Regions from separate parts of the Streptomyces sp. NPDC004111 genome, predicted to be linked through region 1. Evidence: riboswitches for the same ligand, from Rfam matches in the RefSeq annotation. Region 1 holds a riboswitch; each other region holds the start of a gene.
What was found. A riboswitch is a leader RNA that binds a small molecule or an ion and turns the genes downstream of it on or off. The one in region 1 is predicted to bind cyclic di-AMP.
Positions count from the first base shown of each region.

Region 1 (7,326 bases):
GCTGCCGAGCGGCACCGGGTTCACCGGCGTCTACGAGCTGGACGCCCCCGGGGACGGCGCGCCCAAGGTACGCGCCTGGGAGATCAACGCACCGCACTACGCCCCCGTACCGCTGGGCGACGGCCAGAGCGCGTACCTCTCGGACGGCCGCGTCAAGACACCGCGCGAGCTCAACACCCACCGGCCGCTCGACCTGCCCGGGTACACCGAGGCCGTCGAACTGGTCGCGGCGTCCGGCCGCTACGCCGTGGTCAACGCCGCGGACGGCAAGCAGTACGTCGGCGACTTCGAGATCTTCAACGGCACCTCCGAGGTGCTCACCCGCCCCGCCCCGAGCGCCGCCGCCCTCTGGGGCAGCACCCTGTGGAAGCCGGCCGCCACCGCCGGGAGCATCGACTCGTACGACGTGAAGACGAAGCGGACCACTCCGGCCGTCAACACCGGCTCCGGCTGCGTACCGACCAGCCTCCAGGCCGTCGGCCGCTGGGTCTACTGGCAGTGCACCACCGCCAAGGCCGGTGTCCTCGACGCCACCACGGGCAAGAACATCACCGCCCCCGTCGGCGGCAAGCTCGGTGACGGCTTCGTCGTCACCAAGACCGCCGACGACAGGCTCCGCCTCACCGACCTCCTCAAGGCGGGCGCCACCGCCGACTTCTCCGCGCCCGGCGTCACCGTCGGGGACTGGGCGGTCGACGCCTACGGCGGCCCCGTCGCGTACACCGACGCCGAGCAGCGCATCCGGCTCAAGCCCTCCGGCGTCGCCCGGCAGGCCGTCTCCGTCATCGAGCAGCAGGTGGACGGCACGGCGGTGGCCCGGCAGGCCGCCGACCCCTGGAACGCCCGCTTCCTGCTCTCCCGTCCGGTCGCCCGCTGGACCGTCACCTTCACCGACCACCGGGGCCGCACCCTCGCCACCCGTACCGGCACCGCCCGTACCGGCGCGCAGATCGCCCCGGAGTGGGACGGCAAGGACGACAAGGGCAACGTCGTCGTCGGCGGACGCCACACCTGGACCCTGACCACCGACGCGGGCGACGGCACCGGCCCGCAGCGGACGGCCACCGGCGCCCTCTACCTCTCCGGTGCCAAGGACACCCCCCGGGACTACGACGGCGACGGCTACGGCGACGTCATGACCTTCACCACCGGCGGCACCCTGCACACCCACCAGCTCGGCACGAACGGCACCGACCGGCTCACCCAGTCCGGCGGCTGGCCGAAGGACAGCACGTTCGTCCCGTACGGAGATCTGACCGGCGACGGGTGCAACGACGTCCTGGTCCGCGACGCGAGCGGCGCCCTCGACCGGTTCGACGGCACGTGCACCGGAGCGGTGAAGCCCACCGGGCCCAGGACCCGCATCGGGACCGGCTACCAGCAGTACGACGTCCTCACCTCGCCCGGCGACCTCACCGGGGACGGCCGCCCCGACCTGGTGGCCCGCCACCGCACCACGTACGACGTGTACCTCCTCGCGGCGAAGCCCGACGGCAAGCTGGCGTACCCGGTGAAGATCCGGCCGAACTGGAAGGCGTACTCCCATGTCGTCGGCGCCGGCGACCTCAACGGCGACGGCCACGGCGACCTGCTGGCCCGCGCCTCCAACGGCGACCTGTGGCGCTACGACGGCACCCCCAACGGCCAGTTCAAGGAGCGCGTCCTGGTCTTCACCGGCTGGGGCATCGGCTACAAGGAGATCGTCGGGGTCGGCGACGTCTCGGGCGACGGCAGGGCCGACCTGATGGTCCGTGACACGGCCGGCGGCATCTTCCGCAACGAGGGCGACGGCAAGGGCGGCTTCGGCGCCCGCCGCGCCCTGACGACGGGCTGGCAGGGCTACAAGTCCCTGTTCTGACCGCCTCCCGGCCGTGCGCCGGACCGTGTTCGCGTGCGGGGTGGTCCCCCCGGGCACCACCCCGCACGCGATACCCGATCGGTTGTCGGGAGCCGGGCAGCTATGCTCTTGGGAGTCCTGCCGGGGGCCATTAGCTCAATTGGCAGAGCAGCGGACTTTTAATCCGTTGGTTGTCGGTTCGAGTCCGACATGGCCTACAGGACGAAGTGAGAGGCTCACGCCTCTGACCTGCGGGGGAGCGCCCCGACCGGTTCACACCGGTCGGGGCGCTCCGTCGTTTCCCGGGCGGCGGCGCCCCGTCAGCCCTCGCTCGCCCGCTGGTTCCCGCGCGTCGCGAGCGCGTTCTGGTCGGCCACGTAACGCAGCATCAGGCGGGCGAACTCCAGACGGTCGCGCTCCGGCCAGGCGGCGGTGACGTACTCGAAGGCGTCGCGCTGGTGGCGGCGGAAGCGGACCATCAGCTCCCGGCCCTCGGGGCTCAGGTGCAGGACCGTGCGGCGGCCGTCCTGCTGGGAGGCGGCGCGGATCAGGTAGCCCGCGGAGATGCAGTCGGACACCATGCGGCTGGCCACGGACGGGTCCACGTTCAGGTACGTGGCGACGGCGCCGACGGTGACCTCGCAGGGACCGGGCCCGGCGGCGCGTGCGGTCCGTGGCTGCGGGGTGCTCCGGTCGGCGGGGGTGGCCCCTTCGGCCGAGGTGGCCCTTTCGGCCAGGGTGGCCTTTTCGGCCTCCAGCACGATGTTGAGGACCAGCGTCCGGCTCAGGTCCTTGGGGCAGAACGGATTCGCGACCTCCAGGAGCGAGGACCTGCGCAGCTTCCCGAACGCCTGGCCGACCGCGTCCAGCAGCGCGTCCGCGTCCAGTGCCCCGATGGCGTCCAGCACGCCGGTGTCAGGCCCGCCTGTGTCCCGCCCACTCGTGTCAGGCCCGTCCGTGTCCGGCCCGCCCGTGTCCGGCTCGTCGTCCCTGGTCGGCGGCCCGTCCCCGGCCGGCCGGCCGTCCGCCGTTTCGTGCTTCTTCATGGCCGCATCGTACGCAAGGGCCGTGCGCGCCACATATATGTGTTGACCTGAAAATGCGTGCATGGAAGCATGTATATGCGCTCGGTCAAAGAATTGGCCGGGCGGATCCGTCGAGCAAGTCGATCCACGGGAGCTTCGCGTGTCCTTCCTCCTCACCGGTGCCCGCGGCCAGGTCGCCCGAGCCGTCGCCGAACGCCTGGTCGCAGCCGGACACGGCGGTGGTCCCGGCGGTCCGGCCGCCGCTGCCGGGTCCGCCGGGGCCGTCCGTACCGCCGGGTCGTTCGTCCGTGTGGCCAGTGCCCGTCCCGCCGAGCTGGTCCCGCCGGACGGGACCGAGGCCGTCGAGATGGTGCTGGACCGGCCCGAGACCTTCGCCGCCGCGCTGGCCGGCGTACGGCAGGTCTTCCTCTATCCGGTGCCCGCCGGAATCCACGAGCTGATCAAGGCCGCCGAGGCCGCCGGGGTCGAGCACGTGGTGCTGATGTCCTCCGCCGCCGTCCTCGCCTCCGACGCCGAGACCCATCCGATCGCCGCGCACCACCTCCAGGTCGAGCGCGCGCTCGCCGAGTCCGCGCTGACCAGCACGTTCCTGCGGCCGGGCGCCTTCGCCAGCAACTCGTTCAGCTGGGCCGGGCCGATCGGCCAGGGGCAGCCGGTGGCCCTCCCGTACCCGGACGCGCGGGTCGTCCCCATCCATCCCGCGGACATCGCCGACATCGCGTTCGCAGCGATGACCGGAGCGGGAGAGGGGCGCGAAGGGGGCGTCGGCGGCTCTCTCGCCGGACGTACGGTCGCGCTCACCGGCGCCGAGCCGCTGTCCTTCCGCGAGCAGCTGGCGATCATCGCGGAGGAGACCGGACGGGAGGTCCGCGTCGAGCACATCGGGCGCGCCGAGGCCGAGGAGCAGATGGGCCGCCACATGCCCGCCCGGATGGTGACCGCGCTGCTCGACATCTGGGCTGCCGCCGAGGGCGGTCCCGCGGAGATCGCCGACACCACCGAGACCCTGCTCGGCCGCCCGGCCAGGACCTTCCGGCAGTGGGCGCGGGAGAACGCGGGGGCCTTCGAGGGACGCTGAGTCCGAGGGGCGCTGAGCGGGTGGGGCGAGGGGGCGGTGCGGGCCGTCCCCGTGGCCGCTCCGCGCGGGTGGCCGCCCCCGTGGTCAAAGCCGCCGCCCGGATGGCGTAGGGTTGTGTTCACCGACGCGGGGTGGAGCAGCTCGGTAGCTCGCTGGGCTCATAACCCAGAGGTCGCAGGTTCAAATCCTGTCCCCGCTACTGAAGACCTGAGGCCCGGAACTCGACAGAGTTCCGGGCCTCAGGCGTGTGCGGACCTACCGGGCCTCGTGCCGGACGCGCACGCGGCCCGTCCCCCACATGGCGGATGCCGATTCGCCCTGCGGCGCGGCTCCGGCAAGCCTGGGTGGGGAGCGGTACCGTCCGCACCCGGTGCGGACCTGGGCAGGAGAGCAGACGGTGGCGGGGTACGAGCGCGGTCGCGACGGGGTCGAGGGCGGGGCCGACCAGGCGGAGAAGGGCCGCAGGAGCAGGCGGTTCGTACGGACGCTGCCCCCTCTCATGATCATCGGTGGGGCCGTCTTCGACGCGTCCTCGCCGCCGAACTTCACCGCCGCCCCGCTGTTCGCCGCGGCTCCGCTGGTCGCCGCCCCCTTCTTCGGTCTCGCCGCCACCGTGCTGACGGCGGTCGCCTCGGTGCTGGCCGTGGTGGGGCTGCGCATCCACGACGACTCGCTGAAGAGGGTGCTGTCGGTGACCGAGCTGGTGACGGTGCTGACCGTCGCCGTGCTGGCCGTCTTCATCAACCGGGTCGTGCGCCGCGGGGACCGGCGGCTCGCCTCGGTGCGGGTCATCGCGGAGGCCGCCCAGCGGGCCGTCGTCCCCACGCCGCCGGAGAGCATCGGCGGACTGCAGATCGCGGCGCGGTACGAGGCGGCGGAGGCGGACGCGTTCATCGGCGGCGACCTCTTCGCGGTGCAGGACACCCCGCACGGGGTGCGGCTGGTCGTGGGGGACGTACGGGGCAAGGGGCTGGAGGCCGTCGAGGCGGTCGCGGTGGTGGTGGGCGCGTTCCGGGAGGCGGCCGAGACGGAGAGCACCCTGGAGGGCGTCGCGCAGCGGCTGGAACGGGCGCTGGCCAGGGAGGGCCGGCGGCGCGAGGGACTGGACGCGATGGAGGGGTTCACGACGGCGGTGCTCGCCGAGATCCCGCGCGCCGGGGGCGTCGTACGGCTGGTGAACCGGGGGCATCCCGAGCCGCTGCTGCTGTACGCGGACGGCGAGCTGGACGTGCTGACGCCGGAGGAGTTCGCGCTGCCGCTGGGGATGGGCGACCTGGGGGACTGGCCGGACCGGGCGCGGGAGGTCCGCTTCCCCGGTGGTTCGACGCTGGTGTTCTACACGGACGGGCTCTCCGAGGCGCGGGACGCGGCGGGTGTCTTCTACGACCCGGCGCTGCGGCTGCACCGGTCGCTGTTCCCCGGCCCCGAGGCCGTGCTGGAGGCGCTGACGAGCGACGTACGGGTGCACACCGGCGGCAAGCAGACGGACGACATGGCGCTGCTCGCGGTGGGGCGGCCGGGCGAGGGGCAGCCCGCCCGGCGGCGGACCGTGGAGATCGTGAAACGGCCCTGAGGGCCGGGTGCGGGACCGCGCGGCCGGCGGGGGCTCGGCGGCGGGCCGGGCACCGCGGCGCGATGGCTACGGGTTGTTACGGGGCGTGCTCGAAGGGGCGCGCTCCGCATAACAATTGACGATCTATCAGTTGTGGAGAGTTTGCGCGCAAGGCAACGCGAGTGACCGAAGGGGCGTCAGGGGGCCGTTGGGTCGCCCTGTTTGATGGCCTTTTGGGGCTGATGTCCTGGCCATCGATGCGCGCTCTGCGTTAACGATCAACAGGAACGGCTTGGAAATCCACTTGTGTGTCTATTAACGTTCGATAACGCAGCGCGGTCGTCCCAGCCGTCGTCAGAGACGGCGCCGTGCGCGTGCGCCGAATTCCGTGAGGAAACCGGGGAACCACCAATTGGGGTGAATCGGGCCGAACCTGGCCCGTAGGAGACCTTCCTGCTCCGAACCCGTCAGCTAACCCGGTAGGCGAGAAGGAAGGAAAGGAGCGCGCCTCCGTGGCGTCCAACAGGCCTGCCCCCGAGTCCCCCGCAGCCCCCGCTTTCTCGTACGGGGCGTACGGCGTCCCGAACGACACCGACGGGACGGAGGGCACCGGCCACGGCTACGGCTACGGCGCCACCGCGACGATGCCGACGGTCCCGGCGCAGCAGCAGCGCGGCGGCTACGAGGGCTTCGTGGAGTTCGACGGTCCGCCCGCCTCCACCGAGGAGTGGAACCCCACCGAGGACTCCGTCGTTCCGGTCCGCGGCAAGCACCGGGTCGCCAAGCAGCGCGGCTCGCTGGCCCGCAGTTCCACCGTGCTGGGCGTCGGTGTGATCGCGGCCGTCGGCGCGGGCGGCATCGCCACCGCGCAGGACAAGCCCGCCGTCTCCATATCGCTGCCGGACCAGATCTCCGATTCCCTCGACTCCCTCGCCGACGCCCTGCCGGACGCCAAGTCCCTGCCGGGTGTCGGCGCTCTGGTTTCCGGCTCCGACGACGAGAAGCCGGGCTCCGGGTCCGGTACCGGGGAGGAGCTGATGGCCGCCCCCGCCCCCGCGGCGGCTCCCGTCGCCGCCACCGACCAGGCCGGGCACGCCGTCGGACAGCAGCCGGGCGCGGGCGACAGCCTGCGCGCCCGCATCCTCCAGCAGGCCGAGCAGCAGCGCTCCGCCGCCGACGCCGCCGTCCGGGAGGCCGCCCGCGCGCAGGCCGTCAAGGACGCCGCAGCCGAGGCGAAGAAGCAGCGCGACGAGGCCCACGCGAAGGCCGAGAAGGCCGCCCGGGAGAAGGCCGAGGCCGAGGAGCGCGCCAAGGCCGCCGCCGCGGCGAAGGCGGAGGCCGAGCGGCTCGCCAAGCTGGCCGCCAGCTACTCGCTGCCCACCTCGGGCTACTACCTCAGCGCCACCTTCGGGCAGTCCGGCTCGATGTGGTCCTCGGGCCACCACACCGGACTCGACTTCGCGGCCGGTGCCGGCACCCCGGTCAAGGCCGTCCACCAGGCGACCGTCAAGTCGGCCAACTACTCCGGCAGCTACGGCTACCGGATCGTCCTCGAACTGCCCGACGGCACCGAGGTCTGGTACTGCCACCTCTCCCAGATGAACGTCTCGCCCGGCGAGAAGGTCTCCACCGCCCAGGTCATCGGCAACGTCGGCGCCACCGGCAACGTGTCCGGCGCGCACCTGCACCTGGAGGTGCACACCCCGGGCGGCGACGGCATCGACCCGGCCGCGTGGCTGCGCGGCAAGGGCCTCACCCTCTGACGCGGCGCTCCACCCCGCTACCCGGTCCCCGCCCCGTGCGGGGACCGCGG
Region 1 is NZ_JBIAMU010000022.1:17,757-25,082, reverse strand. It holds gene ACFYVL_RS34895 (FG-GAP-like repeat-containing protein) at 1-1,858, shown strand, start outside; tRNA gene ACFYVL_RS34890 (tRNA-Lys) at 1,983-2,055, shown strand; gene ACFYVL_RS34885 (MarR family winged helix-turn-helix transcriptional regulator) at 2,158-2,883, opposite strand; gene ACFYVL_RS34880 (NAD(P)H-binding protein) at 3,023-3,961, shown strand; tRNA gene ACFYVL_RS34875 (tRNA-Met) at 4,087-4,160, shown strand; gene ACFYVL_RS34870 (PP2C family protein-serine/threonine phosphatase) at 4,332-5,534, shown strand; cyclic di-AMP (ydaO/yuaA leader) riboswitch at 5,881-6,014, shown strand; gene ACFYVL_RS34865 (M23 family metallopeptidase) at 6,026-7,276, shown strand.

Region 2 (7,326 bases), on a different contig from region 1:
CGGCGGCCCCTGGCGATGGTGCGGCGCCCCTGCGGACTGCGCGCGTACCTCTTGAGCTTGTCGAAGATGCCCGGCATGGCTGTCCCTCCGGTCGTCCAGTGCGCCGTGGAGGTCACGGCCCTGCCGGGCTTGTACCCGGGCCCGGCCCGCTGATGCTGTGGATCAGGCCGGCCGGGTCGCCCCCGTCAGCGGCATCTGGTCGATCGGCGCGATCCGCACCGGGGCGCCGGGCCGCGGGGCGTGGATCATCCGGCCGTCGCCGATGTACAGGCCGACGTGGGTGATGCCGGAGTAGAAGAACAGCAGGTCTCCCGGCGCGAGCTGGGAACGCGCGACCCGCTGTCCCGCGTTGATCTGGGTGTACGTGGTCCGCGGCAGCGAGACCCCCGCCGAGCGCCAGGCGGCCTGCGTCAGCCCGGAGCAGTCGAAGGAGGAGGGGCCGGTGGCGCCCCAGACATAGGGCTTGCCGAGCGCGCCGTAGGCGAACGCGACGGCCTGCGCGGCGCGGGCGTTGGGGGCCCGGGTGCCGCCGCGCGGCATCTCGGCACGCCCCGAGGACCCGCGGTCCGCGCGCTCACCGCCCGCCTCGCCGTGCCCGTCCTGGGCGGCGTACCGGGCCCGGTCCTCGGCGCCGAGCCGTGCCAGCAGCTGTTCGGCCCCGGCGATCTTCTGCTGGATCGTCGCCTTCTGCTTCTTCAGCTCGCTCTGTTCCGCGGTGAGTTCGGTGAAGCGCCGGTCCGCGGCGGCCCGCAGCCGGCCGATCTCGACGACCTGCCGGTGCGCGTCCCGCACCTTGGCCGCCTGCCGCTCCCCGGCGCGTCCGGCGAGCGCGGCCCGCTCCAGATAGCGGTCGGGGTCCGAGGACAGCGCGACCTGGAGGGCGGGCTCGACGCCCCCGGTGCGGTACTGCGCGGTGGCCAGCGAGCCGAGCGACCGGCGGGCCGCGTTGAGCCGCTCGGTCTTGCGTGCCGCCTGGTCCCGGAGCGAGTCCAGGGACTTCTTCGTGCGGTCCGACTTCTCCTTGACCCCGTTGTACGCCTCGGTGGCGGTCTCGGCGTCGTGGTAGAGCTTGTCGACCTTCGACTTGATCTGCGCCGGGGTGAGGTTCGGTTCCGCGTGTGCGGTGCCCTCCAGGGCGGTGGTGCCCGCCGCCCCCGCCAGTGCGAGGGTGACCGCGGTGGTACGGGCGGTACGAGCGGTGCCGCCGGTGAGTGAGCGCGGCTTGGGCTTCCGGTGCGATGCCACGAGGGCCTTCACGTCCTTCCACGGGTGCGTCCGTCCGTCGCGCACGAGCCTTCCGTACGCGTCCGGCGGCGGCCCCGACCAGGGGGGATACGGGGCCGCCGCCGGATTCTCTCGGCGGTGCGGCCGACGACCGGCCCGGGGTCGGGACGGTGTGGGGAGTCGGCCACCTGGGGAGGGACGCTAAACCTGGGCGTCACGGCGCAGCCTTCGAATGACCACTAGTGATCGAAAGTGGCGTACGGCTGTCCGCGTGCGATCGGGCGAATGCGGGCGGAATCTACACTTCCGCTCTCTCCGTGACCGAGGGGGCACAAGTGCCCGCCCTGCCGGAAGAAGCCTGATAAGGCCTGGCTAGGCTCCGCCACATGGACGTACTCACGCATGTCTTCGTAGGCCTGCACATCATCGGCATCGCCGCGCTGCTCGGCGGCTTCCTGACCCAGATGAAGGCGATGGGCGCCGGTACCGCCCGCTTCACCCCCGCGATGCTGCACGGCGCGCTGACGATGCTGGTCACCGGCATGATCCTGGTCGGCATCCACCAGGCCCAGGACCACTCCGTCAACAACATCAAGATCGGCGTCAAGCTGGCGGTCCTGGTGGTGATCCTCGGGCTCGTCTACGTCAAGCGCGACGAGGAGAAGGTGGAGAAGGGCCTGTTCGGCGCGGTCGGCGGACTGACGGTCGCCAACATCTTCATCGCCGTCCTGTGGACCTGAGCCGCCCGGTCGCCGCGGGCCGTCCGTTTGACCTGGGCCGCCCGGGGGCCTGAGCCGCCCCGCGGACCTCGGCGGTCCGGGGGCCCGAGCCGTCCGGGCCCGGGAGGCTCAGGCCGGCCGTACGCTGCCGTAGATCGGCATGTAGTAGATCGACTCCTCGCGCACGTTCGCCCCCGGCTTGGGCGCGTGGATCATCATGCCGTCGCCCTTGTAGATGCCGACGTGGCTGATGTCGTCGTAGAAGAAGACCAGGTCACCGGGTTTCAGGTCCTTGGTGGCGACCGAAGTGCCGACCTTCACCTGGTCCCAGGTGGTCCGCGGCAGCTTCACCCCGGCCTCCCGCCAGGCGGCCTGCGTCAGCCCCGAGCAGTCGTACGAGGCGGGGCCGGTCGCCCCCCAGACGTACGGCTTGCCGATCTGGGCGCGGGCGAAGGCCAGCACCTTCGCGGCCTTGGCCGCGTAGCCGCTGTCGCTCCCGGAACCGGTGCCGGAGCCCGTCCCGGAACCGGTGCCGGTCCCGGTTCCCGTACCGCTGCCCGGGTCCTGCTTCTCCTTCTCCTTCTCCCGCGCCTTCCGCGCGGCCTCGTCCTTCTCCCGCCGGGCCTCCTCCGCGGCCTGCTGCCGCGCCATCTCGTCCGCCCGGCGCTTGGCCTGCGCCTCGCGCTGCCGCTCCAGCTCCGCGAGCCTGGCCTTCTCCTCGGCGGTCAGCCGCGACAGCAGCCCGCGGGCCTGCGCGAGCTTGTTCTGCACCTCCTGCTTGGACCGGCGCAGGGTGGCCTGCGACGCGGTCAGCTTCTCCAGGCCGCCGGTCGCCTCGGCCCGCTTCCTCGCCGCCGACTGCTGCTGCGCGCCGTAGTCGGCGATCAGCTTCTTCTGCCGCTCGGTCGCCCGGGACATCAGCCGGCGCGAGTCGAAGTACGACTGCGGGTCCTTGGCCAGCAGCATCGCGGCGGTGGGACCGACCGACCCGCTGCGGTACTGCGAGGCGGCGAAGGTGCCGAGCGTGCGCCGGGCCTCGTTCAGCCTGTCGGTGCGCCGGGCGACGTCGTCGAGCAGCCCGGAGACCTTCTCGCGCTGGCGCGCGGTGGCCTCCTTGGCCTGGTTGTACTTCTGCGTCTCCGCACCGGCCTGCCGGTACAGGTCGTCGACCTTCTTCTGGACGTCCTCGACCGTCGGCTTCGGCGCGGCCGGAGCGGCCTGCGCGGACTGGGTGACCAGGCCGACCGTGACCAGGGCGGCGGTCGTGACGCCGATGCCGGGGGCGGAGGACCGGATCAGCGACGAGGCGCGGGGGCGCGGCTTGCGATGCGATGCCAAGACAGGCATTCCTTCCGTGGACCGCCTACCGGGTTAGCTGTCGGGTTCGGGCAGTGGAAACGGAAGGCGCCCTACGGCCCAGGTCGTGGGGGTACGGGCCGATTCACCCCGGTGTTGCGCGTGGGTCCCCGGTTCCGAACCGCCGTGCGGGCGGCGCGAATTCGGCGCGAGATGCCCGCTTCCGGCGCGGTTCGCCGAGGGGGGTACGGGCCGCTCGCGCAGCACCGTAGCCAATCCCTGTGACGGGTGGGAAGCCTGATGTTCGATATGCCCGATACATTTTCGTGACCTTGTCGTGGCAGCGTCATGCGGTGCCGTGACTGTGTCCGCCCGGTCACCGAAGGTTGTGGCGCAATCCGGGACCGGCTGTCAGTGGGGCCGCCTAGACTCGGTAGGCGATGAGCAGCCTCTTTGACGACAGTTTCCTGGCCGATCTCCAGCCCAAGGACGACCCGGCCCCGCCGCCCCCCGAGGACACCGAGGAAGGTGCCCCCGAGGAGGAGGTTCCGCACGACCTCTTCGAGGGCGCCTTCGACGCGCCTCCGGTGGCCCGCGACGCCTACTACCGCGACGGCGCCCCGCGCCCGGTGGTCGACGCCGCCGCCCTCCTGGACGGGCTGAACGACAACCAGCGCGCCGCCGTCGTGCACGCCGGGTCGCCGCTGCTCATCGTGGCCGGTGCCGGATCCGGCAAGACCCGGGTGCTGACCCACCGCATCGCGCACCTGCTCGCCGCCCGCGGCGTGCACCCGGGGCAGATCCTCGCCATCACCTTCACCAACAAGGCCGCCGCCGAGATGAAGGAGCGCGTCGAGGCCCTGGTCGGCCCGCGCGCGAACGCCATGTGGGTGTCCACCTTCCACAGCGCGTGCGTGCGCATCCTGCGCCGCGAGTCCAAGAAGCTGGGCTTCACCAGCTCCTTCTCGATCTACGACGCCGCCGACTCCAAGCGCCTGATGGCCCTGGTCTGCCGCGACCTGGACCTGGACCCCAAGCGCTTCCCGCCCAAGTCCTTCAGCGCCAAGATCTCCAACCTGAAGAACGAGCTGGTGGACGAGGAGACCTTCGCCGGCCAGGCCGCCGACGGCTTCGAGAAGACCCTCGCCCAGGCGTACGCGATGTACCAGTCCCGCCTCCGCGAGGCGAACGCGCTGGACTTCGACGACATCATCATGACCACGGTGCACCTGCTCCAGGCGTTCCCGGACGTCGCCGAGCACTACCGGATGCGTTTCCGGCACGTCATGGTCGACGAGTACCAGGACACCAACCACGCCCAGTACACCCTGGTCCGGGAGCTGGTCGGGCCGTCCGGCGAGGGCCGCGCCCCCGGCGAGCTGTGCGTCGTCGGTGACGCCGACCAGTCGATCTACGCCTTCCGCGGCGCCACCATCCGCAACATCCTCCAGTTCGAGGAGGACTACCCCGACGCCACGACGATCCTGCTGGAGCAGAACTACCGCTCCACCCAGACGATCCTCACCGCCGCCAACGCCGTCATCGAGCGCAACGAGAACCGCCGCGCGAAGAACCTGTGGACCGACGCCGGCGCCGGCTCCCTGATCACCGGGTACGTCGCCGACACCGAGCACGACGAGGCCCAGTTCGTCGCCGAGGAGATCGACCGGCTCACCGACGCGGGCGACGCCAAGGCGGGCGACGTCGCCGTCTTCTACCGCACCAACGCCCAGTCCCGCGTCTTCGAAGAGATCTTCATCCGGGTCGGCCTGCCCTACAAGGTCGTCGGCGGCGTCCGCTTCTACGAGCGCAAGGAGGTCCGCGACGTCCTCGCGTACCTGCGCGTGCTGTCCAACCCCGAGGACACCGTCCCGCTGCGCCGCATCCTCAACGTGCCCAAGCGCGGCATCGGCGAGCGCGCCGAGGCGATGATCGACGCACTGTCGCTGCGCGAGCGGATCAGCTTCCCGCAGGCCCTGCGCCGCGTCGACGAGGCGTACGGAATGGCCGCCCGCTCGGCCAACGCCGTCAAGCGCTTCAACACGCTGATGGAGGATCTGCGGACGATCGTCGAGTCCGGCGCCGGACCGGCCGTCGTCCTGGAGGCCGTGCTGGAGCGCACCGGGTACCTCGCCGAACTCCAGGCGTCCACCGACCCGCAGGACGAGACCCGCGTCGAGAACCTCCAGGAACTCGCCGCCGTGGCGCTGGAGTTCGAGCAGGAGCAGGAGCAGGAGGGCGACGCGGAGGCAGCAGGGGCTGCCGCCCCGCGTGGCACCCTCGCCGAGTTCCTGGAGAAGGTCGCGCTGGTCGCCGACTCCGACCAGATCCCCGACGAGGACGAGGACGGCTCGGGCGTCATCACCCTGATGACCCTGCACACCGCCAAGGGCCTCGAATTCCCGGTGGTCTTCCTGACCGGCATGGAGGACGGCGTCTTCCCGCACATGCGGGCGCTCGGCCAGGTCAAGGAGCTGGAGGAGGAGCGCAGGCTCGCGTACGTCGGCATCACCCGCGCCCGCGAGCGGCTGTACCTCACCCGCTCCACCCTGCGCAGCGCCTGGGGCCAGCCGTCGTACAACCCGGCCTCGCGCTTCCTGGAGGAGATCCCCGAGACGCATCTGACCTGGAAGCGGACGGGCGCGCAGATCCCGGCCGGTCCGGTGTCCGGCTCGGGCCGCGGCGGCTCGGGCGTGGCGTCCTCGCTGTCCTCTTCGCTCAACGCGCAGAAGAACCGTCGTGGCCCGTCCGGGTTCGCGACCGGGCGCGCCACCGACAAGCCGGTGATCGGCCTCGCCGTCGGCGACCGGGTCACCCACGACCAGTTCGGCCTGGGGACGGTGATGTCGGTGACCGGCTCGGGGTCCGACGCCCAGGCGACGATCGACTTCGGCGACGAGCGCCCGAAGAAGCTGCTGCTGCGGTACGCGCCGGTCGAGAAGCTGTAGCGGTCCGCTCGTGACGAGGGGCCCCGCACCAACAGGTGCGGGGCCCCTCGTCACGACGGTTCGTGAACGGCCTACGTCGGGTCCAGGCCGTGGCTGCGGAACCAGGCCAGCGGGTCGACGGCGGACTCGCCGCCGGGCCGGACCTCGAAGTGCAGGTGCGGTCCGGTGGAGTTGCCGGAGCTGCCCGAGTAGCCGATGACGTCGCCCGCCTTCACCGAGCCGGAGCGGACCTTGGTGGAGCCGAGGTGGCAGTACCAGGTCTCGACGCCCTTCGGCGAGACGACCTTCATCATGTTTCCGTACGCGACGTTGTACTCGGCGCTGACCTCGCCGTCGGTCGCCGCCATCACGGGCGTGCCGTAGTCGACGGGGAAGTCGATGCCGGTGTGCACGGCCGCCCAGTTGACGCCGGCCTGGCCGTAGTAGGCGCTGAGTCCGTGCTGCGCGACCGGGAGCGCGTACTTGGGGCGGGCGGCCTCCTTGCGGGCTGCCTCCTCCGCCTTCCGCTTCTTCTCGGCGTCCTGGCGTTCCTTGAGGTCGATGCGCTCCTGCGTACGGCTGGCGCGGTCGCCGAAGTCGCGGGCGTCGGCGCTCAGGCCGGCGAGCTGGGTGTCGAGCTTGTTGTTGACGGCGACGGGCTTCACGGTCGTCGGGTCGGCGGCGGCCATCGGCATCGGCTTCGTCTTGGCCTCGTCCGCCCCGGCGACTCCGCCGACGGAAGCGGCGGCGATTCCTGCGACGCCCATGACACAGGCGGAGGGTACGGCGACGGTGAGGAGGGCCGAGCGCTTGGCGGGGGTGCGGCGGCGGCCGCGGTTGGCGGGGGCTCGGCGGGCGGCGCGGGGGCCGACCGCCGCGAGTTCCGGTTCGGGGCCAGGGCCGGAGCCGTCGCCGCCGTGGGAGCGGGGGTGCCCGGGGGAGTGCGCGTGGTCCGGATCCAGGGTGACAGCGGGGAACTCGGCGGTGCTGTGCACGGCCTCGTCGTCGTGGTGGCCGTCGAAGGGGTTCCCGGCGGAATCCTCGGCCTGGTGGGGGAACTCGTCGTGCGCGCCGGCGGGTTCGGGCTCCGTCGCGGTGGCCTCGGTGTTCCAGGCGGTGGCGTCGAAGTCGCCGGTCCCAACGTTTCCGCTGTCGAAGGC
Region 2 is NZ_JBIAMU010000016.1:31,538-38,863, reverse strand. It holds gene ACFYVL_RS28735 (hypothetical protein) at 1-77, opposite strand, end outside; gene ACFYVL_RS28730 (NlpC/P60 family protein) at 163-1,245, opposite strand; gene ACFYVL_RS28725 (hypothetical protein) at 1,611-1,964, shown strand; gene ACFYVL_RS28720 (NlpC/P60 family protein) at 2,073-3,290, opposite strand; cyclic di-AMP (ydaO/yuaA leader) riboswitch at 3,288-3,458, opposite strand; gene pcrA (DNA helicase PcrA) at 3,680-6,187, shown strand; gene ACFYVL_RS28710 (M23 family metallopeptidase) at 6,259-7,326, opposite strand, start outside.
Region 2: linked by a shared signal. The riboswitch ahead of ACFYVL_RS28720 (NlpC/P60 family protein) and the one ahead of ACFYVL_RS34865 (M23 family metallopeptidase) in region 1 are both predicted to bind cyclic di-AMP.

Region 3 (7,326 bases), on a different contig from region 1:
ACCGTGGGCCTTCCCGGCCCCCGAGCGCGGCGCGCTGCCCAACGGGCTGACCGTGCTGCGCTGCCACCGCCCCGGCCAGCGGCTGGTGGCCGTCGAGGTCTTCCTCGCCGCCCCGCTGGAGGCCGAGCCCGCGGGCCTCGACGGAGTGGCCACCATCATGTCGCGCGCCTTCACCGAGGGCACCGACAAGCACTCCGCCGAGGAGTTCGCCGCCGAGCTGGAGCGCTGCGGCGCCACCCTCGACGCGTTCGCCGACCACCCGGGCGTCCGGGTCTCCCTCGAAGTCCCGGTCTCCCGGCTGCCGAAGGCGCTCGGGCTGCTCGCGGACGCCCTGCGCGCGCCCGCGTTCGCGGACGGCGAGATCGAGCGGCTGGTGCGCAACCGGCTCGACGAGATCCCGCACGAGGCGGCCAACCCCTCGCGGCGGGCCGCCAAACAGCTCTCCAAGGAGCTCTTCCCGGCGTCGCTGCGGATGTCGCGCCCCCGGCAGGGCACCGAGGAGACGGTGAAGAGCATCGACTCCGCGGCCGTGCGCGCCTTCTACGAGGCGCACGTCCGCCCGGCCACCGCCACCGCGGTCGTCGTCGGCGACCTGGACGGCACCGACCTGGACGCCGTGCTGGCCGACACCCTGGGGGAGTGGACCGGCAACACCGCCGAGCCGCGCCCGATGACGCCCGTCACGGCCGACGACACCGGACGGGTCGTCGTCGTGGACCGTCCGGGCGCCGTCCAGACGCAGCTGCTGATCGGCCGTATCGGCGCCGACCGGCACGACCGCGTCTGGCCCGCCCAGGTGCTGGGCACGTACTGCCTGGGCGGCACCCTCACCTCCCGGCTGGACCGCGTCCTGCGCGAGGAGAAGGGCTACACGTACGGAGTACGCGCCTTCGGCCAGGTGCTGCGCTCCGCCGAGGACGGCACCGGCGCCGCCATGCTGGCCATCAGCGGCTCCGTGGACACCGAGTCGACCGGGCCCGCCCTGGAGGACCTCTGGAAGGTCCTGCGGACGCTGGCGGCCGAGGGGCTCACCGACGCCGAGCGCGACGTGGCCGTGCAGAACCTGGTGGGCGTCGCCCCGCTCAAGTACGAGACGGCGTCCGCCGTCGCGGGCACCCTGGCCGACCAGGTCGAGCAGCACCTGCCCGACGACTTCCAGGCCCAGCTGTACGCCAGGCTCGCGCAGACCGGCACCGTGGAGGCCACCGCGGCCGTCGTGAACGCCTTCCCGGTGGACCGGCTCGTCACCGTCCTGGTCGGCGACGCCGCGCGGATCGCCGAGCCGGTGCGGGCGCTCGGCATCGGTGAGGTTTCCGTCGTCACCGGCTGACAAATCAGGACAAGGAGGGCCCCGATGACTGATGAGTTGTCGGGGTCCTCCTGTATGTCCGGTTTGTTGTGGAGGTTGCGTGTCTGCCGTGTGGGCTGCGTTACAAAACCCCGTCTCTGTTTGGTGATTGAAACAGGGGCCGCTTAGCGTCGGTCCGGCTGTCCGTCAGAGTGCGCCGCAACCGCGGCACCGGACAGTCATCGCCGAGTCCCCGTCAGGCGCGAGCCTGGGGAGCCGGGGACCCACTTACGTCCCTGGGGTGAATCGGACGCCATCGCCCTTCACGGGCCGGTGGGGCCCGTAGGAGACCTTCCTGCTCCGAACCCGTCAGCTAACCCGGTAGGCGAGAAGGAAGGAAAGGAAACAGCCTCTTCATGGCGTTCACCCGTGCCGCCGGGAAGCACCGTCGTCCCTCCGTGCTGTCGCGCAGGAGCGCGAACATCGCCGGAGTTGCCGCCCTCACCACGACGGGCGTCATCGGGACGCTGGCCCCGCAGGCCCTCGCCGCCGAGCAGGACCTGACCGCCGAGGACACCGGCGCCATCCGCGCGGTCGTCCTGGAGGACACCGTGACGGACAACCTCGCCGAGAAGGTCGAGGCCCAGGCCGCCGCCCAGAAGCACGCCTACGAGAAGGCCGAGGCCGAGCGCAAGGCCGAGGAGGCCCGCCGGGCGGAGGCCAAGCGCAAGGCCGAGGCGAAGATCAAGAAGGAGCGCGAGGAGCGCGAGCGCGCCGCCCGCGAGGCCGAGCGCAAGCGCCTCAACTCCTTCCGGCTGCCGGTCGCCGGCTCCTACGTCTCCACCGGCTACCAGACCGGCGGAGCCATGTGGTCCTCCGGCAGCCACTCCGGCGTCGACTTCCACGCCTCCTCCGGCAGCTCCGTCGTCGCCGTCGGCTCGGGCACGGTCGTCGAGGCCGGCTGGGGCGGCGCGTACGGCAACAACATCGTGATCCGGATGAACGACGGTTCGTACACCCAGTACGGCCACCTCTCCTCGATCGGTGTCTCGGTCGGGCAGTCCGTCACCCCCGGCGAGCAGATAGGCCTCTCCGGCTCCACCGGCAACTCCTCCGGCCCGCACCTGCACTTCGAGGCCCGCACCTCCCCCGACTACGGTTCGGACATCGACCCGGTCGCCTACCTGCGCGGCCACGGCGTCCGCGTCTGACCGAATCCCGCGCGCGGCCCCGTACCTCCCGTCGTTTCCCCGAAGGCCCCGGCTCCTCGTGAGCCGGGGCCTTCGGCGTTCCCGCGCTTTTCCGGCAATTCTTGCGGCCCACCGGCCGCCGCGGCCAAATTTCGGCCATGAATTTCCGCCGCCCGTCGGCAGTTCGGGCCCGCTGCAATAGAGTTCCGGAAAGGCGGTTGCAGAACGGACGGAGGGACGGGCATGCGCATTCCCGCGCATTCGGTGTGTACGGCGATCCGCGACGACATCGTGTCGGGGGCCCTGCCGCGCGGCAGCCGGCTGACCGAGGAACTGCTGGCCGGCCGGTACGGGGTCTCGCGGGTCCCGGTCCGCGAGGCGCTGCGCACGCTGGAGTCCGAGGGCTTCGTCACCCGCCGCAGGAACGTGGGCGCCTGCGTCGCCGAGCCCACCGCGCAGGAGGCCGCCGACCTGCTGGAGGTGCGGACGCTGCTGGAGCCCCTGGGAGCGGCTCGGGCGGCCGTGCGGCGCAGCGAGGCGCACCTCAAGGTGCTGCGCGGGCTGGTCAGGCTGGGGCAGGAGCGGGCCGGGCAGCCGGAGGGCGACGATCTCGCCGCGCTCGGCGGCTGGTTCCACGAGACGCTCGCCCAGGCCTCCGCCAGCCCCGGACTGATCACCCTGCTCACCCAGCTGCGGCACAAGACCACCTGGATGTACGTCTCGGAGCGGTCCGTCCGCCCCGCCGAGCGGTGGGCGGAGCACGGCGCGATCGTGGACGCGGTGGCCCGGCGCGACGCGGAGCGGGCCAGGACGCTGACCGCCCGGCACGCGGAGCGGGCGGCGGCCTCGTACCGCATGAGGATTCCGCAACATGCCGTAAACCTGGCGAGCGGCCGGAATTAACACGGGGTCCGTATAAAAAGCAGTGGCAGGGGCGGCCCTATTCGGGATTGCGCCCGCCAGGAATTCCCGGGAAGAAATTCACCGGGTAATTTCCGCGCGCCCCGCGGAACGACGGAAGCCGCGGTCCCGTTCTCGGGACCGCGGCTTCCGCGCGAAGATTCGCCCGTACGGGCGCGACCTTTCGGGGCCGTACGGGTCAGACGGTCTCGGGGAGCTCGTCCAGGCCCTCGGCGACCAGCTTCGCCAGACGGTCCAGGGCGGTGTCCGCGCCCTCGGCCTCGGACGCCAGCACGATCTCCTCGCCGCCCTGTGCGCCCAGGCCCAGCAGCGCCAGCATCGAAGCGGCGTTGACCGGGTTGCCGCCCGCCTTGGCGATGGTGACGGGGACGCCGGTGGCCGTGACGGCGCGGACGAAGATGGAGGCGGGGCGGGCGTGCAGGCCTTCGGCCCAGCCGACGGTGACGCGGCGCTCAACCATGGTGTTGCCCTTCGTGTTCATGCTTGGTTGTCTAGACCAGTCTCTCATGTGGTGCGGGCTGCTCTGCCCGACGAAAGTCCCGCCGGAAGTCCCGTCGGACAACCCGGGACCGGCACCTGCCCGCGGCCCCGCGGCGGCACCGGGAGCAGCACCAGAGTGCCCCGCCCTCCCCGGGCCCGCGAGTCGTAGGCTGCCTCCATGGGCATGGCTGCGGACGATGCGGATCAGGCGGAGCGGGACCCCGACGGCGTGCGCCCGGGGGCGCCCGGTCGCCCCGAGCACGTGTACCCCGACCACTGGGAGGCCGACGTGGTGCTGCGCGACGGCGGCACCGCGCGCATCCGGCCCATCACCACCGAGGACGCCGAGCGGCTGGTCAGCTTCTACGAGCAGGTCTCCGACGAGTCGAAGTACTACCGCTTCTTCGCGCCCTACCCCCGGCTCTCCGCCAAGGACGTGCACCGCTTCACCCACCACGACTACGTGGACCGGGTCGGCCTCGCGGCCACCGTGGGCGGCGAGTTCATCGCCACCGTCCGCTACGACCGCATCAACGCCGACGGCATGCCCGCCTCGGGCCCCGGTGCCGACCAGGCCGAGGTCGCCTTCCTGGTGCAGGACGCCCACCAGGGGCGCGGCGTGGCCTCCGCCCTCCTCGAACACATCGGCGCCGTCGCCCGCGAACGCGGCATCCGGCGCTTCGTCGCCGAGGTGCTGCCCGCCAACTCAAAGATGATCAAGGTCTTCACGGACGCCGGGTATCAGCAGAAACGCTCCTTCGAGGACGGTGTGGTCCGCCTGGAGTTCGATCTGGAGCCCACCGACCGCTCGGTGGCCGTCCAGCGCGCCCGCGAGCACCGCGCCGAGGCGCGCTCCCTGCAACGGCTGCTGACGCCCGGCTCCGTCGCGGTCGTCGGCGCCGGCCGGCAGCCCGGCGGAGTGGGCCGCACGGTGCTGCGCAACCTCGTCGCCGCCGGCTTCACGGGCCGTACGTACGCCGTGAACGCGGCCCTGCCGCCGGAGACCACCGCCCTGGACGGCGTACCGGCCCACCGCTCCGTCGCGGAGATCGGCGAGCCGGTGGACCTGGCCGTCGTCGCCGTACCCGCGGCACGGGTCCTGGACGTGGTCACCGACTGCGGCGAGAGCGGGGTGCGCGGGCTGGTCGTACTGAGCGCCGGGTACGCCGAGGGCGGCGCCGAAGGACGGCAGCGGCAGCGGGAGTTGGTGCGGCTGGCCCGTTCGTACGGGATGCGGATCATCGGCCCGAACGCCTTCGGCATCATCAACACCTCCGGCCCCGTGGACCTCAACGCCTCGCTCGCGCCCCGGCTGCCCACCCGCGGCCGGATCGGGCTCTTCACCCAGTCCGGCGCCATCGGCATCGCCCTGCTCTCCGGGCTGAACCGGCGCGGAGCGGGCGTCTCCGCCTTCATCTCCGCCGGAAACCGCGCGGACGTCTCCGGGAACGACTTCCTCCAGTACTGCTACGAGGACACCGACACCGACACCGTCCTGCTCTACCTCGAATCCATCGGCAACCCGCGGAAGTTCACCCGCCTCGCCCGCCGCACCGCCGCCGTGAAGCCGATCGTGGTCGTCAAGGGCGCCCGGCACAGCGGAAGCACGCCGCCGGGACACGCGGTGCCCACGGCACGCATTCCCGACGCCACGGTCTCGGCACTGTTCCGGCAGGCCGGAGTGATCCGCGTCGACACCGTCACCGAACTCGTCGACGCCGGTCTGATGCTGACCGAACAGCCCCTGCCGCGCGGCCCGCGCACCGCGATCCTCGGCAACTCCGAGTCCCTCGGGCTGATCACCTACGACGCCTGCCTCGCGGAAGGACTGCGTCCGCAGCCGCCCCTCGACCTCACCACCGCCGCGCGTCCGGCCGACTTCCGCGAGGCGCTGTCCGCCGCGCTGGCGGACCCCGGGTGCGACGCGGTGGTGGTCACGGCGATCCCGTGGGTGGGGGACGACGGGGCCACCGAGTCCGGCGACGGCGAGGTCCTGGCCGCGGCACTGCGGGAGGCCGCCGCCACGTCCCCGGCGAAACCGGTGGCGGTGGTGCACGTGGAGATGGGGGAACTGGCGGAGGCGCTGGCGGTGGCGGCGGGCACCGGGCCGGGGAAGGAGGGCGCGGCCGGGGGGCGGGGCCCGGCCGGGGAGCCGGGTGCGGTTCCGCGGGAGGCCGCCGCGGGCCCGCCCGCTCCGGCCCCCGGGCCGCCCGGGGGCCCACCGGACGCAGCGGCGGACGCAGCGGCGCCCGTTCGGCGGATTCCGGCGTACCCGGCCGCCGAGCGGGCCGTGCGCGCGCTGGCCGAGGCCGTGCGGTACGCCCGCTGGCGGCGCGAGGCCGCCGAGCCGGGCAAGGTCCCCGAGTACGACGACATCGACGAGAGCGGGGCCGCCGCGCAGATCGACGCCCTGCTGGGCACCGGCGGCGACCCGCGCGGGCTGCCGCTCGACGCGGACTCCGCACGCGAACTGCTCGGCCGGTACGGGATCGCCGTCCGCGCCGCACTGCCCGCCCCCGGCCCGGACGCCGCCGTGGCCGCCGCCGCCCGCCTCGGCTACCCGGTCGCGCTCAAGACCACCGCCCCGCACCTGCGCCACCGCCCCGACCTCGGCGGCGTACGGCTGGACCTCGCCGACGAGGAGGACCTGCGCAGGGCGTACGCGGAGCTGACCGAGGCGCTCGGCAAGCCCGAGGAACTGTCGCCGGTCGTGCAGGCCATGGCACCGCGCGGCGTCGACACCGTCGTACGGGCGAGCATCGACGCGGCGGCCGGCGCGGTGCTGTCGTTCGGTCTGGCCGGGGCCGCTTCCGAACTGCTCGGGGACATCGGGCACCGGCTCGTACCGGCCACCGACCGGGACGCGGCCGAGCTGATCAGGTCGATCAGGACGGCCCCGCTGCTGTTCGGCTGGCGCGGTTCGGCACCGGTGGACACCCGCGCGCTGGAGGAACTGCTGCTGCGGGTCTCCCGGCTGGTCGACGACCACCCCGAGGTGGTCGGCGTGGCGCTGGAACCCGTGGTCGTGGCACCGGACGGCCTCTCCGTCCTGGGCGCCACCGTCCGCCTCGCGCCGCCCGCCGTGCGCAACGACCTCGGCCCCCGCAGCCTCCCGAGCTACTGACCTCCCTCCGAGCGCCCGACGGCTCAAGGGACATCCGCCCTCCCGGGCCCCGTAGGATGGAAGGCATGGCGAAGACCGGTACGACGACCCAGGGGCTGCGCGCGGCGATCGAGCGCAGCGGCTACTACCCGGCTCTTGTGGCCGAAGCGGTGGAGGCCGCTGTCGGCTCGGAGCCCGTCGCGTCCTACCTCGTGCATCAGGAGACCACGTTCGATTCGAACGAGGTCCGCCGGCACGTCACGGTCCTCGTCCTCACCGGCACCCGTTTCATCGTCAGCCACACCGACGAGCAGAACGCCGACACCAGCTCCCCGACGCCGTAC
Region 3 is NZ_JBIAMU010000008.1:237,204-244,529, reverse strand. It holds gene ACFYVL_RS18110 (M16 family metallopeptidase) at 1-1,330, shown strand, start outside; cyclic di-AMP (ydaO/yuaA leader) riboswitch at 1,522-1,691, shown strand; gene ACFYVL_RS18105 (M23 family metallopeptidase) at 1,705-2,499, shown strand; gene ACFYVL_RS18100 (GntR family transcriptional regulator) at 2,722-3,381, shown strand; gene ACFYVL_RS18095 (HPr family phosphocarrier protein) at 3,578-3,859, opposite strand; gene ACFYVL_RS18090 (GNAT family N-acetyltransferase) at 4,058-7,003, shown strand; gene ACFYVL_RS18085 (DUF5998 family protein) at 7,069-7,326, shown strand, end outside.
Region 3: linked by a shared signal. The riboswitch ahead of ACFYVL_RS18105 (M23 family metallopeptidase) and the one ahead of ACFYVL_RS34865 (M23 family metallopeptidase) in region 1 are both predicted to bind cyclic di-AMP.